DNA from 4 places in the Streptomyces sp. NPDC097595 genome. Region 3 is predicted to be linked to each of the others. Evidence: riboswitches for the same ligand, from Rfam matches in the RefSeq annotation. Region 3 holds a riboswitch; each other region holds the start of a gene.
The links. Region 3 has a riboswitch for thiamine pyrophosphate ahead of ACIQZN_RS01450 (purine-cytosine permease family protein). Riboswitches for the same ligand answer to the same signal wherever they lie in the genome.
Positions count from the first base shown of each region.

Region 1: linked by a shared signal. The riboswitch ahead of thiC (phosphomethylpyrimidine synthase ThiC) and the one ahead of ACIQZN_RS01450 (purine-cytosine permease family protein) in region 3 are both predicted to bind thiamine pyrophosphate.
Region 2: linked by a shared signal. The riboswitch ahead of ACIQZN_RS04610 (thiamine ABC transporter substrate binding subunit) and the one ahead of ACIQZN_RS01450 (purine-cytosine permease family protein) in region 3 are both predicted to bind thiamine pyrophosphate.
Region 4: linked by a shared signal. The riboswitch ahead of thiO (glycine oxidase ThiO) and the one ahead of ACIQZN_RS01450 (purine-cytosine permease family protein) in region 3 are both predicted to bind thiamine pyrophosphate.

Region 1 covers NZ_JBIWCN010000020.1:94,099-98,287, forward strand. Annotated here, with positions in the region: gene ACIQZN_RS27525 (YibE/F family protein) at 27-1,349, opposite strand; TPP riboswitch at 1,420-1,553, shown strand; gene thiC (phosphomethylpyrimidine synthase ThiC) at 1,546-3,339, shown strand; gene ACIQZN_RS27535 (hypothetical protein) at 3,396-4,189, opposite strand, start outside.
Region 2 covers NZ_JBIWCN010000002.1:431,726-435,914, forward strand. Annotated here, with positions in the region: gene ACIQZN_RS04600 (hypothetical protein) at 1-41, opposite strand, end outside; gene rlmN (23S rRNA (adenine(2503)-C(2))-methyltransferase RlmN) at 162-1,268, shown strand; TPP riboswitch at 1,327-1,443, shown strand; gene ACIQZN_RS04610 (thiamine ABC transporter substrate binding subunit) at 1,528-2,631, shown strand; gene ACIQZN_RS04615 (ABC transporter permease) at 2,718-4,189, shown strand, end outside.
Region 3 covers NZ_JBIWCN010000001.1:327,983-332,171, forward strand. Annotated here, with positions in the region: gene ACIQZN_RS01440 (lipase family protein) at 1-128, shown strand, start outside; gene ACIQZN_RS01445 (helix-turn-helix domain-containing protein) at 355-1,269, shown strand; gene ACIQZN_RS01450 (purine-cytosine permease family protein) at 1,378-2,760, opposite strand; TPP riboswitch at 2,751-2,844, opposite strand; gene ACIQZN_RS01455 (FBP domain-containing protein) at 2,888-3,382, opposite strand; gene ACIQZN_RS01460 (NUDIX hydrolase) at 3,433-3,939, opposite strand; gene ACIQZN_RS01465 (hypothetical protein) at 4,012-4,189, opposite strand, start outside.
Region 4 covers NZ_JBIWCN010000006.1:277,820-282,008, reverse strand. Annotated here, with positions in the region: gene thiE (thiamine phosphate synthase) at 1-197, opposite strand, end outside; gene ACIQZN_RS12720 (Rv2175c family DNA-binding protein) at 295-660, opposite strand; gene ACIQZN_RS12715 (NAD(P)/FAD-dependent oxidoreductase) at 711-1,958, opposite strand; TPP riboswitch at 2,055-2,167, shown strand; gene thiO (glycine oxidase ThiO) at 2,165-3,340, shown strand; gene thiS (sulfur carrier protein ThiS) at 3,337-3,555, shown strand; gene ACIQZN_RS12700 (thiazole synthase) at 3,558-4,189, shown strand, end outside.

The DNA.
Region 1 (4,189 bases), on a different contig from region 3:
CGGGTGAATCACGCTGTGTGTTCCGGTCACGGCCTCGCCCGCCGTCGCCGGCCCCTGCCGCTCCGCACGGGTGCCGAAGCCCCGGCTTCCGCGCCGACCCCCGTGCGGTCCGCGGAGACGACCAGCGCCGCGAGCGCTGTCGTCACCGGCACGGAGGCGACCAGTCCGATCGAGCCGACGAGAGTGCGCACGATCTCCTCCGCCACCAGCTCGCTGTTGGCGACCGTCCCCACACTGCTCTGCGCGACCGTGAACAGCAGCAGGAGGGGCAGCGCGGCGCCCGCATAGGCGAGCACCAGGGTGTTGACCACGGAGGCGATGTGATCGCGGCCGATTCTGATCCCTGCCCGGTAGAGCTGCTTCGCAGTCATGGTGGGGTTCGCCTGGCGCAGCTCCCAGACCGCCGAGGTCTGGGTGACCGTGACGTCGTCGAGCACTCCCAGGGAGCCGATGATGACGCCGGCCAGCAGCAGTCCGCTCATGTCGATGTGCGGATACAGGCCGTGGATGAGGCCGGTGTTGTCGTCGGTGTTCCCGCTCAGGCTCGCCCAGCCGATGAAGAGCGAGCCGAGCAGCCCGATCAGCAGCAGTGAGATCAGGGTGCCGATGACGGCGACGGAGGTGCGGGCGGTCAACCCGTGGCAGATGTAGAGCGCGATCAGCATGATCGCTCCGGCCCCGACGACCGCCACCAGCAGCGGATTCGAGCCCTGCAGTATGGCCGGAAGGATGAACAGGGTCAGTACGGCGAACGACAGGGCGAGCGCCACCAGGGCCATGACCCCGCGCATCCTGCCCACGAGCACCACCGCGAGGGCGAAGATCCCGGCCAGCAGATACAGGGGGAACTTCCGGTTCACGTCCGTCACGGAGTACTGGAGGTCATGGGGCGCGTCGGGGGCGTACGCCACCACCACCCCCTGGCCCTCCCGCAGTTGCCTCGGCGCGTCCGGCTGGACGACCTCGACGAACCGGCGCCCCGAGTCGGGGCCGGTGGTGACCTCGACGGTGGCCTTCTCGCAGCGGCCGCCGGACGCCGGTCCGTCCTCGGGGGGTTGGGTCTCGCCGCTGACGGGAAGCTGGGCGGCGTTCACGTCCTTGCAGTCGACCTTGACGACGCTCACCACCTTTCCCTGCTGGGTCTGCCGGTCGAAACCGACACCGGTCCGTTCGTGCCCAGGCGCACCATTCGGCCAGAGCGCCACGAGGCCGACGAGTACGGCGGCCGCGAAGGGGATCAGCACGGCGGCGATCACCTTGCGCAGATGGGTGGAGACGGGTGCGGCCGGGCCATGGCTGTGCGTGTGCTGATGGCCCTGCGGTTCTGGGTCGCGATGAGGGGGCGTCACCGGCCGATCATCGCAAGAAGGAAGGGGCCCTCTGTTCAGCTCACCCGTCCGGGGGCTAGCGTGGTGGCACCTTTGCACACGCGGGAGCTCGGAGCACCGGGCTGAGAGGGCGCTGACCGCCGTACGACCGTACGGGAGACGCTGCGCCGACCGCCGAACCTGTTACCGGGTAATGCCGGCGTAGGGAGTAGGTCTCATGACCACATCGGACACACGCACGCCTGCCTCCAATCAGGGCGACGAGGCCGGGAAGTCCATCGGCTGGCACAAGGGATACGTCCAGGGGCCGCGCCCCGACATCCGGGTGCCGGTCCGCCAGGTGCACCTGACCAACGGCAAGGACGTGACGCTGTACGACACGTCCGGGCCGTACACCGACCCCGCGGTCGGGACCGACGTCCGGCGCGGCCTCGCACCGCTCCGGGAGAACTGGATCATCGCCCGCAGCGACACCGAGGAGTACGCGGGCCGCCCCGCCCGTCCCGAGGACGACGGGCTCAAGCACACCTCGCCACGGGGCGGGCTGCGCAATCTGGACGCGGTGTTCCCCGGCCGCCCGCGCCGCCCGCGGCGGAGCCGGGACGGACGGCCCGTCACCCAGCTCGCGTACGCCCGCAGGGGCGAGATCACCCCGGAGATGGAGTACGTCGCGGTCCGCGAGAACGTGCCGGCGGAGGTGGTGCGCGAGGAGATCGCGGCCGGTCGCGCGGTGCTGCCCGCCAACGTCAACCACCCGGAGACCGAGCCGATGATCATCGGAAAGCGGTTCCTGGTGAAGGTCAATGCCAACATCGGCAACTCCGCGGTGACGTCCTCCATCGAGGAGGAGGTGGACAAGATGACGTGGGCGACCCGGTGGGGTGCGGACACGGTCATGGACCTTTCCACCGGCCGCAACATCCACACCACCCGTGAGTGGGTTCTTCGCAATTCACCCGTACCGATCGGAACCGTCCCCCTCTACCAGGCCCTTGAGAAGGTCGACGGGCGGGCGGAGGAACTGACCTGGGAGATCTACAAGGACACCGTCATCGAGCAGGCCGAGCAGGGCGTGGACTACATGACGGTGCACGCCGGCGTACGCCTGCCGTACGTGCCGCTGACCGCGCGGCGCAAGACCGGCATCGTCTCCCGGGGCGGCTCGATCATGGCGGCGTGGTGCCTGGCGCACCACAAGGAGTCGTTCCTGTACGAGCAATTCGAGGAGCTCTGCGAGATCCTCGCGGCGTACGACGTGACGTACTCACTGGGCGACGGGCTGCGCCCCGGGTCGATCGCGGACGCCAACGACGAGGCCCAGTTCGCCGAACTGCGCACGCTCGGCGAACTGAACACGGTCGCCAAGCGGTTCGGCGTGCAGACCATGATCGAGGGGCCGGGACACGTCCCGATGCACAAGATCAAGGAGAACATCGACCTTCAGCAGGAGATCTGCGAGGAGGCGCCGTTCTACACGCTCGGCCCGCTGACCACCGACATCGCGCCGGCGTACGACCACATCACCTCGGGTATCGGGGCCGCGATGATCGCCTGGTGGGGGACGGCGATGCTCTGCTACGTGACGCCCAAGGAGCACCTGGGGCTGCCGAACCGGGACGATGTGAAGACCGGGGTCATCACGTACAAGATCGCGGCCCACGCGGCCGACCTGGCCAAGGGGCACCCGGGGGCGCAGGAGTGGGACGACGCGCTGTCGGACGCGCGGTTCGAATTCCGCTGGGAGGACCAGTTCAACCTGGCGCTCGACCCGGACACGGCGCGGGAGTTCCACGACGAGACCCTGCCCGCCGAGCCCGCGAAGACGGCGCACTTCTGCTCGATGTGCGGTCCGAAGTTCTGTTCGATGAAGATCAGCCACAGCATCAGCGAGCAGTTCGGCGGCGCGGAGAGCGCGGAGGCGACGGCCGAGGAGATCGCCGAGGGGATGCTCGGCAAGTCGCGTGAATTCGCGGCGGGCGGGAACCGGGTCTATCTGCCGTTGGCCGACTGACCTGCTACGGGACCGGTCGCGCACGGCTCCGGCGCCTGGTGCCGGAGCCGTGGCGGTCAGTCCAGTTCGTGCTCGGGACCGCCGAAGTCGGGGCTGGTGAAGTCCGGGCTGCTGTACGTGGGGCGGGGCGCCGCGGCCGGGCCCTCGTCCGGGCCGGCGAAGTCGGGCCTGCTGTAGCCGATCTTGGGGAGGCGGCCCGTCGGGCGGTGCGGGGCGGGGACCGCGGGACCGGCGGCGGGCTCGGCGAGGGCGTCGCGCAGGAAGGGCACGATGCCCCGCTCCAGCAGCGCCTGCCGCCAGGCGTCCTTGGCGCGGGCCACGTCGTCGGGCAGCTGTTCGCGGGCTTCCCGCGCGGACAGGGACGTCGAGCCGTTGCGCAGGGCGGCGATGAGCAGGCCGATGGCGGCGACGAAGATGGCGGCGGCCGTGACGGCGGCGAAGAACCAGCCGGCGTCCACCATGGGGCCGGCGAACGCCGGTGGCGGCTCCAGCATCTTCAGGAGGTAGCCGACCAGCAGGAATATGGCCGCCGCCGTACCCGCCAGCATTGGCGCCAGAACGGTGACGACCGCTCCTATGCCGGCCCCCGACTGGCCGAGGCCGTCCGGCGCTGCGCCGGAGGCCGTGTCCCGGGCGGTGGCGCGTGCTTCGTCGCGGACCTTCACGTACTGCACGTACTCCGCGGCGGCCGTGGCAGTGATCAGGGCGACGGCCGCCAGCGCCATGGTGCGCAGCTGGACGGCGTTGAGGCGTTCGCCGACGGCGGCCAGTTCCGGTCGTTCGTGTGCGTGACGCAGTGCGTCGTCGAGGAGCCGTTCGTACTCGGGCCGGTCCTCGGTCAGCAGGTGCG
Region 2 (4,189 bases), on a different contig from region 3:
CCGATCAGGCTGTCGTTGAACCAGTGTTTGACGGTGTGCACGGCACCTACCTCCTGCGGCGGCTGCTGCGGAACTCCCTGTATTGACCCGGTTACCCCGTGAGCCGCCCCTCACCGCGACGCACCGGGACAGCTCCGCGCGTCTGCCACACTGGAAGAACCATGCCTAAGCCCGGAGAACTCACTTTCGTCGCGCCCCGCGGAGCCAAGAAGCCGCCGCGGCATCTCGCCGACCTCACGCCCGCCGAGCGCAGGGAGGCCGTCGCCGCGATCGGCGAGAAGCCGTTCCGCGCCCAGCAGCTCTCGCAGCACTACTTCGCGCGGTACGCGCACGACCCGGCCGAGTGGACCAACATCCCGGCCGGATCGCGGGACAAGCTCGCCGAAGCGATGTTCCCCGACCTGATGTCCGTCGTCCGGCACATCAGCTGCGACGACGACACCACCCGTAAGACCCTCTGGAAGCTGCACGACGGGACGCTGGTCGAGTCCGTCCTGATGCGCTACCCGGAGCGGGTCACGATGTGCATCTCCTCACAGGCCGGCTGCGGGATGAACTGCCCGTTCTGCGCGACCGGGCAGGCCGGTCTCGACCGCAATCTGTCGACCGCGGAGATCGTCCACCAGATCGTGGACGGCATGCGCGCGCTGCGCGACGGCGAGGTCCCGGGCGGGCCCGCCCGGCTCTCCAACATCGTGTTCATGGGCATGGGCGAGCCGCTGGCCAACTACAACCGCGTCGTCGGCGCGATCCGCCGGCTGACCGACCCCGAGCCCGACGGCCTCGGCCTCTCGCAGCGCGGGATCACCGTCTCCACCGTCGGCCTGGTGCCCGCGATGCTGCGGTTCGCCGACGAGGGGTTCAAGTGCCGCCTCGCGGTCTCGCTGCACGCCCCGGACGACGAGCTGCGCGACACCCTCGTGCCGGTCAACACCCGGTGGAAGGTGCGCGAGGTGCTGGACGCCGCGTGGGAGTACGCGGAGAAGTCGGGCCGCCGCATCTCCATCGAGTACGCCCTGATCCGCGACATCAACGACCAGGCGTGGCGCGGCGACCTGCTGGGCCGCCTCCTCAAGGGCAAGCGCGTCCACGTCAACCTGATCCCGCTCAACCCGACGCCCGGCTCCAAGTGGACCGCCTCGCGGCCCGAGGACGAGCGGGCGTTCGTGGAGGCCATCGCGAGCCACGGCGTCCCGGTCACCGTCCGCGACACCCGGGGCCAGGAGATCGACGGCGCCTGCGGGCAGCTGGCGGCCTCCGAGCGCTGAAAGCGGGCCCGGACCACGGCCGAAAACGGCCGTGTAGCCTGGGGCCGAAATCAACTTCATATTCCGACAGGGGAGCGCCACAGCGCTGAGAGTGCGGCACCAAGGACAGGTTGGCCGCAGACCCTCTGAACCTCGCCCGGGTCATTCCGGGTAGGAAGTTCGGACCTTACTCAAGCTGTTGCGCCCTGCCCGCTTCCGGCTCCGGCCGGTGTGCGGGCGGGGCCGCGTCTCTTCCTGGTCACTCCAGGAGGAATCACACATGAGCACCACCCAGAAGGCCGCGGTGGCGGCCGTCGCCGCCGCGCTCGGCGTCACCGCGCTGGCCGGCTGCGGAAGTTCCGACGACTCGGCTTCCGGTTCCGGTTCGACCAAGGGCACCGGCTCCAAGACCGTCACGCTGGTCAGCCACGACTCCTTCAACGCCTCCAAGGACGTCCTGAAGGAGTTCACCCGGGAGACCGGCTACACCGTCAAGGTCCTCAAGAGCGGGGACGCGGGCGCCGCCCTGAACCAGGAGATCCTGACCAAGGGCTCCCCGCGCGGCGACGTGTTCTTCGGCGTCGACAACACCCTGCTCTCGCGCGCCCTGGACAACGGCCTGTTCACCCCGTACGAGGCCAAGGGCCTGGACCGGGTCCCGGCCGATGTCCAGCTGGACGCGGACAAGCACCGGGTCACCCCGGTCGACACCGGTGACATCTGCGTCAACTACGACAAGAAGTACTTCGCCGACAAGAAGCTCGCGCCGCCGAAGACCTTCGCGGACCTGGCGAAGCCCGCGTACAAGGACCTGCTGGTCACCGAGAACGCCGCGACCTCCTCGCCCGGACTCGGCTTCCTCCTCGGCACCGTCTCCGCCTTCGGCGAGGACGGCTACCAGGACTACTGGAAGAAGCTGAAGGACAACGGCGTCAAGGTCGTGGACGGCTGGGAGCAGGCGTACAACGAGGAGTTCTCCGGCTCGGCCGGCGGCAGGAAGGCCAAGGCCGACCGCCCGCTCGTGGTCAGCTACGCCTCCAGCCCGCCCGTCGAGGTGCTTTACGCGGACCCGCAGCCGAAGACCGCCCCGACCGGGGTCGCCACCGGGACGTGCTTCCGCCAGATCGAGTTCGCCGGTCTGCTGGACGGCGCGAAGAACGAGGCGGGTGGCAAGGCCCTGCTGGACTTCCTCATCGGGAAGAAGTTCCAGGAGGACATGCCGCTCACCATGTTCGTCAGCCCGGTCGCGAAGGACGCGAAGGTGCCCGAGCTCTTCACCAAGTTCGGTGCCACCGCCGAGAAGCCGGCGACCGTCGCCCCGGACGCCATCGCCAAGAACCGTGAGCAGTGGGTCCAGTCATGGTCCTCGCTCGTAGTGAAGTAGCGAAGACTCCCGTACGCGGACCGGGCGCGCGCGGGAGATCCGCACGCGCCCGGGCCCGGCGCGGGACCGCGGTGCGGCTCGGCCTGATGGCCGTGCCCGTCGCGTTCTTCGCCGTGTTCTTCGCCTACCCGGTCGCCGCGATCGTGGGCCGGGGGCTCAAGGCGGACGGCGTCTGGCAGTTCGGCCGGTTCGGCGAGGTGCTGGCCCGGCCGGAGATCCTGGACGTCCTGTGGTTCACGCTGTGGCAGGCGCTCGCCTCGACCGCGCTGACCCTGCTGATCGCGCTGCCCGGCGCGTATGTCTTCGCCCGGTTCGAGTTTCCCGGCAAGCAGGTGCTGCGGGCCGTGGTCACGGTGCCGTTCGTGCTGCCGACCGTCGTCGTGGGCACCGCGTTCCTCGCGCTGCTCGGCCGCGGCGGGCTGCTGGACGAGCTGTGGGGCGTACGGCTCGACACCACTGTGTGGGCGATCCTGCTGGCGCACGTCTTCTTCAACTACGCGGTCGTCGTCCGCACCGTCGGCGGGCTCTGGGCGCAGCTCGACCCGCGCCAGGAGGAGGCCGCCCGGGTGCTGGGCGCGAGCCGGTTCACCGCCTGGCGCCGTGTCACGCTGCCCGCGCTCGCCCCGGCCGTGGCCGCCGCCGCGCTGATGGTTTTCCTCTTCACCTTCACCTCCTTCGGGGTCGTACAGATCCTCGGCGGTCCCGGATTCTCCACGCTGGAGGTGGAGATCTACCGGCAGACCGCGCAGCTGCTCGCCCTGCCCACGGCCGCGGTGCTGACGCTCGTGCAGTTCGCCGCCGTCGGCGCGATCCTCGCCGTGCACGCCTGGACCGTACGCCGCAGGGAGCGCGCGCTGAAGCTGGTCGACCCGGCGGTGACCGCGCGCAGGCCGCAGGGGGCCGGGCAGTGGACGCTGCTCGCCGGGGTCCTGCTGAGCGTGCTGCTGCTGGTCCTGCTGCCGCTCGCGGTACTCGTGGAACGCTCGCTCGGCGGTTCCGGTCTCGCCTACTACCGCGCGCTGACCTCGGCGGACGCCAACAGCGGTACGTTCCTGGTGGCGCCGATCGAGGCCATCGGCAACTCCCTGCGCTACGCCCTCGTCGCGACGCTGATCGCCCTCGTCGTCGGAGGGCTCGCCGCCGCCGCGCTGACCCGGCGGGCGGGCCGGCTCGTCCGGGGCTTCGACGCGCTGCTGATGCTGCCGCTCGGGGTCTCGGCGGTCACCGTCGGCTTCGGCTTCCTGATCACCCTGGACAAGCCGCCGCTGGACCTCCGTACCTCCTGGATCCTGGTGCCGCTCGCCCAGGCGCTGGTCGGGGTGCCCTTCGTCGTACGGACCATGCTGCCGGTCCTGCGCGCGGTGGACGCACGGCTGCGGGAGGCGGCGGCGGTGCTCGGGGCCTCGCCGCTGCGGGCCTGGCGCGAGGTGGACTTCCCGCTCGTACGGCGGGCTCTGCTGGTCGCCGCCGGGTTCGCGTTCGCCGTGTCGCTGGGCGAGTTCGGTGCGACCGTGTTCATCGCGCGGCCCGACAATCCGACGCTGCCGGTGGCCGTGGC
Region 3 (4,189 bases):
TGCGGGCGAACGGCGTCCACGTCACCTCGTACACCTACCCCGGGTCCGACCACCGCGGAGTCCTGTCGGCGTCCCTGCCGGACGTCACCCGCTGGATCGACCGCCTCTTCGCCCGGCCGCGACGGTGAGCGGGAACTTGGCATCGCGCGCACCCTTTCCTGGCAACCCGCGCAGACCTTCACGGGTGCCCCGAAGGAGGCGCCGACCGGGGGACCGGCAGGCCCGCGTCCGCGCCGCGCCACGCACTTGAGCTGTCGCGGAGCTGTCACATACCCGATCTATTGTGTCCCTCGCGCCGCGTCGGACCCGGGGGAGGAGACGACGCGCGGGCGCACATGACGAGGGGGGTCTTGCATGTCGAACGCGAAGTCGGATCGGAAGAACCCGGCACCGGATGCCACGGCGGCGGCCCGCGCACAACTGGGCGCGGAGATGCGGAGGATCAAGGAGGGGGCTCAGCTCAGCTTCGGCGGGCTGGCCGACCGTACGCACTACAGCCGATCCTCGTGGGAGAGGTTCCTCAACGGCAAGCAGCTGCCGACCCCCGTGGCGGTCGAGCAGTTGGCGGCGGTGGCGGGCACCCCGCCGGAACCGCTGCTCGACCTGCTGGCCAGAGCCGGCGCGCCGGTCGCGGCAGGGCGGGACCGGGCCACGGACGCGCCCACCGCCGCCGGTGACACGGCCGCCGAGGCGCGGACGCCGGGCGAGCGGCCCGGGGTGTCGTGGCGGCGGCGCTGCGCGGTGATCGGGTACATCGCGGCGGGCGCCCTGATGGGCTCGGTGGCGACCGGGCTGCTCTCCCCGTACCTCGCGGGAGCGGACCAGGGCCCGGATGCCGCCACGACCCGTACCGAGAGCAAGAAGGCGAGCGGACAGGGCGCGGACCTCGTGCCCGGCGCGGGCGACATCAAGGTCAAGTGCACGTCGGCCACCTGCTGGCGCAACGACCCCCAGGCCATGGAGTGCCAGTGGGACGCCAAGACCGCCAAGAGCACCTATCTGCGCGGGATGCAGATCGAACTCCGTTACAGCGCCGCCTGCCAGGCGGTCTGGGGCCGGATCGAGGGCGGCGCCGTCGGCGACAAGGTGATCATCAAGGACGCCCGGGGGATGGAGCTGGACGCCTTCATCCGCTTCGAGCACGACTCGTACACCAAGATGCTCGGAGTCTCCAAGGAGGCGCCGCTCGACTCCATGAGCGTGTGCGGGGAGATCCCGTCGGAGAAGCAGATGCAGTGCGCGCCGACCGGAACGGCCAGGATGCCCTGACGAACGGGGCGCCGGGACCGGCGGACTGCCGCCGGTCCCGGGCCCGTTGAAGGGACCTCGGTACCTACGGGGGCAACCCGGCTTGTTTCCGGGAGCCCCGCGAGGGAGTCAGCGGACCCGGCGCATCCGCAGCGGCGCGTACACCGCGAGCGCCACGAGGAACGCCACCCCGTACGCCAGGTCCGCCCCGTGCAGCGCCTCGGCCACCGGGCCCACGTACAGGCCGGTGCTCATGAACGGGACCGCCGCCGCGAAGGCCACGGCGAACGCGGCGAGCGCCGGCCACCACGGGCGCGACCGGGCGTGCTCGGCCGCGAGGTCGACGGGGGCGCCGCGCCGGGCCCGGGCGCGGACCAGCCAGTCCACGGACACGATCGCCACGAAGCCGGGGATCCAGTAGCCGACGAGCAGCAGCACGTTCTGGAAGCGGGCCGTCGTGTCCGCCGCGTGCATCCACAGCACCAGCGGGAACCCCAGGGCGGCGGCGAGCGCCGCGGCCACCGGACGCGGCAGGCGTACCCCCATGGTCTGCAACGCGAGCGAACCGCTGTAGTCGTTCATCGCGTTGCTGCACAGCGCGGCCAGCGCCACCGCCAGCAGCCCGAACGCCCCGAGCGCGCCCCCGCCGAGCAGTGAGTCGATGCCGCGCGCGGTCTGGTCCGTGAAGACCGACGCACCCCACAGCCCGATCGTCTGGACCGCCACGAAGGAGGCGCTGATCCCGCCCAGCGTGCACCAGAACATGCGCGTCCGGGACGTCCCGCTCGGAAGATAGCGGCTGAAGTCGCTCGCGTACGGCGCCCAGGACAGCGCCAGGCTCAGGGCGATGGTGCAGGTCAGGACGAACGCCCCGGCCCGGTCCGCGCCGTGCACGGCCGAGGTGGTCACCGGGTCCACCCCGTTCAGGAGCTTCGTGGCGAGCACCGCGAAGGCGGCGGCCAGGGCGAACGTCATCACGGTCTGGAGCCGGTGGATCACCTCGTAACCCAGCACCCCGAGCGCACCCTGCGCGGCCATCATGACCAGGACCCCCAGCCAGAACGGCCAGCCGCACAGCTGCGCCAGCGCGTCCCCGCCGAAGAGGCCGATCAGGGCGTCCCAGGCGATGGACGACAGCCATTGCAAGGCGCCCGGCAGCACCACGCCCGGCCCGAACGCCAGCCGGGCGAGCGGAAGTTGCCCCGATCCGGTGCGACTGCCCCAGGTGCCCAGATACGCGGTGGGCGCGGCGCCGACGAGGGTGCCGAGCACGACGGCGGCGAGCGCGGTCGCGAAGTCCAGGCCGAGCGCGATGCCGACGGTGCCGGTGAAGACGCCGGTCATGGTCAGATTGGGCGCGAACCAGACGGTGAACAGCCGGCCCGCCCCGCCGTAACGGCGGTCCGCGGGGACCGGGGCTATCCCGTTCGCCTCGATGCGCAGATCGCCGGGGGCGGTGGGCATGCGCCCGCCGAAGGCGGCGCGCTCGTCCTGGGCATACGGCAACGACATGAAGACATCCCTCCGCCAGTGCTAACTGGTTCAGGTTCGACGGGTGTGATCTCAGCCCCGTGCGGGGCACCCCGTGTCCGGTGTGGCGGCCAGGATAGCGCCGGCCCGTCCGATGTCTTCGCAGGGGTCAGCTGAAGAGCTTCGCCACGAACGCGTGGAGGTTGTCGACGGTGCGCGCGATCTGCTCCTCCGTGGTCAGGCTCTCCTTGAACCGGGCCCCGGAGTCCACCTTCTTCTTGCCGCGCACATACAGCGAGCAGGCCAGATCGGTGCACATGTACAGGCCGACCGAATTGCCGTCGCGCCCGGCCGGACCGGTCTTGCGGGCGGTCATCAGGGAGACCCCGCTGCCCGGGTGCGTGGTCAGGCAGAGCGAGCACATGCTCCGGTGCAGGAAGCCGCGCTGCTGCGACGGGAAGCGCAGCGAGATCCCGGCGGGCTCGCCCTCGTGCTCGGTGACGATGTAGCTGCGTCCCGGCGCGGACAGGTCGCGCCAGCCGAGGAAGTCGAGGTCGTCCCACGGCAGCTCCTCGAAATCACGGGGGAGCGGCAGACGCTTGGCTTCCCCCTTGGAGCAATTCACGAACGATGAGCGGATGTCCTGCTCGGTCAGGGCCTTCATACCCACGAAGCTAACTCTGCCTATGGCCCCTAGGCAAACGATTAATTCAGTTAGGGGACCACCTGGGGCTCATTGGGTGCGAGGATGAGCCGGTGCACGGGCGGATGCGGGATGCCGAGGTCCGGGCGCCAGGTCGCGAGGATCTGCGCGGACGGGTCGAAGAGCGGCGAGGGGAGCGCGTCGAGCGTGGTCCACTCCCAGGTGCTGATGAGGTGCGGCTCGGTCACCCGCGCCGTGCCGGTGTCCACGCGCACCAGGGCGGCCATCGTCACGCGGTTGATCCCGCCGAGGGCGTCGTGCAGCATCGCGAAGACGGTGACCTCGTCCTCGGGGACCGTCAGCCCGGTCTCCTCGCGCAGTTCCCGTACGGCCGCCGCCGCGACGGACTCCGGCACCGGGTCGACCTTGCCGCCGGGCAGCTCCCAGGTGCCGCTGTGGTGCCGGCCGAGCAGGATCCGGCCCTGCGCGTCCTGCACGATCACCCCGACCCCCAGCGCGGCCTGGGCCTGGGGCGGCCGGGTGTTACGGGACGGGGCGAGGGGGTTCTCGGCGGCCATGGTGCTCCTCTGAAGGGGGCGGGACGGTGGGCGTTGAGGAGCCTACGGGGATGCCGCGTCCGCCCACCGCCGTCATACCGCCAGCCGCAGCGAGGTCTCCGAGACCCCGAGCCGTACGCTCTGCCCCCACGTCAGCTCCAGCGCGTCCGCCTCCATCCCGTCGCCGAACACCACCACTCGGTCCGACTCCACGGTCAGCCGCAGCCCCTGACCGGGCCCCAGCTCGCCCGAGACGAACGACGTGCCGGTC
Region 4 (4,189 bases), on a different contig from region 3:
CGCTTGCAGGCGTCCGCGAGGACGGCGAGGTGGTCCAGCTCCTCGCCGGCCTCCATGCCCTTGTCGCGGAGCTGGACGATGTCCACCCCGCCGGCGAGGACCGCGTCGAGGAAGTCGGGCAGGTCCCCCTGGCGCCTGCGGGCGTCCGTGCACAGGTAGAGCCGGGCGTCGGACAGCTGGGTGCGAGGCGTGGACATGGTGCGGTTCCCCCCGGGGACGGTGGCGGCGGATCGGTGGTGCGGCGCGGGGAAGCGGGCCGCCCGCTCGCGCGGTGCGGCCCGCTTCCCGGTGCGGTCAGACGGCGAGCGCCTGGGCGCGGCGCTTCACCTCCGTGCCGCGATTCTCACTCAGTGCCTGCGCGGGCGTGCCCGGCAGGGACGGGTCGGGGGTGAAGAGCCATTCGAGCATCTCCTCGTCGGAGTAGCCGTCGTCCTTCAGGAGGGTCAGGGTCCCGGAGAGGCCCTTGACCACCTTGTCGCCGTCGATGAAGGCGGCGGGCACCTGAAGTGCCCGGTTCTCCCCACGGCGTACGGCGATGAGCTGGCCCTCCTTGACCAGCTGCCGCACACGCGTCACCTCGACATCGAGCATTTCCGCGATGTCGGGCAGGTAGAGCCAGGCAGGGACGAGTGCATCGGTCTTTGCGTCAATCTCGGTCACGGGACAAGCCTGCCATCCCGGACTGACAGCCGAAACCCGGACTCGGCTCTTCAGGGACGCGTGGACGGCCCGAGCGTCGCCGACTTCAGCGGTACGGAGGGGTCCCCGGCCCGGTCCGCGTCGAGCAGGGCACCCGCCTCGATGAGCCGGCGCCCCTGCGCCAGGTCGCGCGGGCGGCTCACCGCGAGCACCGCGACCAGGGCGCCGTCGCGCAGCCAGCACACCGACCAGGCGGGCCCGGCCGGGTCGCCGCGCCACAGCAGGGTGTCCGCGTCCGCGTGGTGCCCGGCGTACTGCACGAAGCGGCCGAACTGCTCGGACCAGAAGTAGGGCACGGGGTCGTACGGCGGGATGTCGGCGTCCTCCGCCGCGATGTGGGCGGCGGCGGTCCTGGGCCCCTGGAGGGCGTTGTCCCAGTGGTGGACGACCAGGCGGGTGCCGTAGCGGGCCGAGGGGAAGGAGGCGCAGTCGCCGACCGCGTACACATCGGGGAGCGAGGTGCGCAGCGCCGCGTCGGCGGTCACCGAGCCCTCGGGCCCGAGGGCGATGCCGGAGCCGGCGAGCCAGCCGGTGGCGGGGCGGGCGCCGATGCCGACGACGACCGCGCCGGCCGGGAGGGTCCGCCCGTCGGCGAGGACCACCGTGCCGGGCTCGACGCGGGCGACCCGGGCGCCGGTGAGGAGCCGGGCGCCGCTCTCTTCGTACCAGGCGGCCATCGGGGCGGCGACCTGGGCGGGCAGCGCTCCGGCCAGGGGGCGGTCGGCGGCCTCCACGACGGTGACCTCGCAGCCGGCGGCGCGGGCGGCGGTGGCGAACTCGGCGCCGATCCAGCCGGCGCCGACGACCACGACGGGGTGCCCGGCCTCCAGGACGGGCCGCAGCCGGGCCGCGTCGTCGAGGGTGCGCAGCAGATGGACGCCGGGGACGCCGTCGGAGCCGGGCAGGGCGACGGGTTCGGCGCCGGTGGCGAGGACCAGGACGTCGTAGGGGACCGGGCCCTCGGAGGTGTCGAGTTCGTGGGCGCCGGCGCGGACCCCGGTGACCTCGCAGCCCAGGCGCAGGGCGATGTCCAGCCCCTCGAAGTCGATGTCGAAGGCGGACTCCTCGGCCTTGCCCAGCAGCACCGCCTTGGACAGCGGGGGCCGGTCGTAGGGCTGGTGCGGTTCGGCGCCGATCAGGGTGACGGGGCCGGTGAAGCCCTGTTCCCGCAGGGCGACGGCGGTCTGCACGCCCGCCATGCCCGCGCCCGCGACGACGACCCGGCGTTCCGTCCGCTCTGCCCGCTGCTGCTCGCTCACCTGTCCACCTTACGTAGCTGACGAGCCATCAGGAAAGGGCGCCCCCTCCCCCGGCCCTCCCTACCCGGTCCGCCGGGCGGGGTTTAGGGTGGCCACCGTAAGACACGCGGGAGCCCGGACGCACCGGGCTGAGAGGGAGGCTGGGCGGCCTCCGACCGTACGAACCTGATCCGGGTCATGCCGGCGAAGGGAGGGGCTGGACGCCAATGCGCACCCATCCCACCGAAGGGTCCGACGTCCTCGTCATCGGGGGCGGCATCATCGGCCTGGTGACCGCCTGGCGGGCCGCGCGGCGCGGTCTGGCCGTCGCGCTCGCCGACCCCGAGCCGGGCGGCGGAGCGGCCCGGGTCGCGGCCGGAATGCTGGCCGCCGTCACCGAGCTGCACTACGGCGAGGAGACGCTGCTCGCGCTCAACCTCGCCTCCGCCCGGGACTATCCGGAGTTCACGGCCGAGCTGGAGGAGGCGAGCGGGCAGGACATCGGCTTCCGGGCCTGCGGCACCCTGGCCGTCGCGCTCGACGCCGACGACCGCGCCCACCTGCGCGAACTCCACGAGCTGCAACGCCGCTCGGGCCTGGACTCGGAGTGGCTGACCGGGCGCGAGTGCCGCCGCCTGGAACCGATGCTCGCCCCGGGCGTGCGCGGCGGCCTCCGGGTGGACGGCGACCACCAGGTCGATCCGCGCCGCCTCGCCGCCGCGCTGCTCACCGCCTGCGAACGGGCCGGAGTGGTCTTCCACCGCCGCCGTGCCGACCGCCTCTCCGTGGTCGCGGACCGGGCCGTGGGCGCCGTGCTCGACGACGGTACGGAGGTGGCCGCCGGCCAGGTCGTGCTCGCCGGGGGCAGCCTCAGCGGCCGGCTCGCCGGGGTCCCCGCCCACGTCCTGCCGCCGGTGCGCCCGGTCAAGGGCCAGGTGCTGCGCCTCACCGTGCCCCCGGCGTACGCCCCCTTCCTCTCGCGCACCGTGCGCGCGGTGGTCCGGGGCAGCCACGTCTATCTCGTACCGCGCGAGAACGGCGAGCTGGTCGTCGGCGCCACCACCGAGGAGATGGGCTGGGACACCACCGTCACGGCGGGCGGCGTCTACGAGCTGCTGCGCGACGCCCACGAGCTGGTGCCCGGCATCACCGAGCTGCCGCTCACCGAGACCCGCGCCGGTCTGCGCCCCGCCTCCCCCGACAACGCCCCGCTGCTCGGCCGCACCGCGCTGCCCGGCCTCCACCTCGCCACCGGCCACGGCCGCAACGGCGTGCTGCTCACCCCTGTCACCGGGGACGCCATGGCGTCGCTGCTGGCCGACGGCGAGCTGCCCGAGGCGGCCCGCCCCTTCTCCCCCGGCCGGTTCGCCCCGGTCCCCGCACCCCAGGAGCAGCCCGCATGACCGAGCCCACCCCGCTCACCGTGTCCGTGAACGGCGCCCCGGCCGCCGTCGCGCCGGGCACCACCCTGGAGGCCCTCGTCGCGACGCTGACCGACGCGACGGCGGGGGTGGCCGCCGCGCTCAACGAGACCGTGGTGCCGCGCGGCCAGTGGCCCGCCGCCGCGCTCGCCGACGGCGACCGGGTCGAGGTCCTGACCGCGGTCCAGGGAGGCTGACGATGTCCGACGACCTGTTCACCCTCGGCGGCAGCGAGTTCACCTCGCGGCTGATCATGGGCACCGGCGGGGCGCCCAGCCTCGACGTGCTGGAGCGGTCGCTGATCGCGTCCGGCACCGAGCTGACCACCGTCGCGATGCGCCGCCTCGACCCGACCGTGCAGGGCTCGGTGCTCTCCGTGCTGCGGAAGCTGTCCATCCGGGTGCTGCCGAACACCGCCGGCTGCTACACCGCCGGGGAGGCCGTGCTCACCGCCCGGCTGGCCCGGGAGGCGCTGGGCACGGACTGGGTGAAGCTGGAGGTGGTGGCCGACGAGCGGACGCTGCTGCCCGACCCGGTCGAGCTGCTGGACGCCGCCGAGATCCTGGTGGACGACGGCTTCACCGTGCTGCCGTACACCAACGACGACCCGGTCCTGGCCCGGAAGCTGGAGGACGTGGGGTGCGCGGCGGTCATGCCGCTCGGCTCCCCCATCGGCTCGGGCCTGGGCATCCGCAACCCGCACAACTTCCAGCTGATCACCGAGCGGGCCGGGGTCCCGGTGATCCTGGACGCCGGCGCCGGGACCGCCTCGGACGCGGCGCTCGCGATGGAGCTGGGGTGCTCCGCTGTGATGCTCGCCTCAGCGGTGAC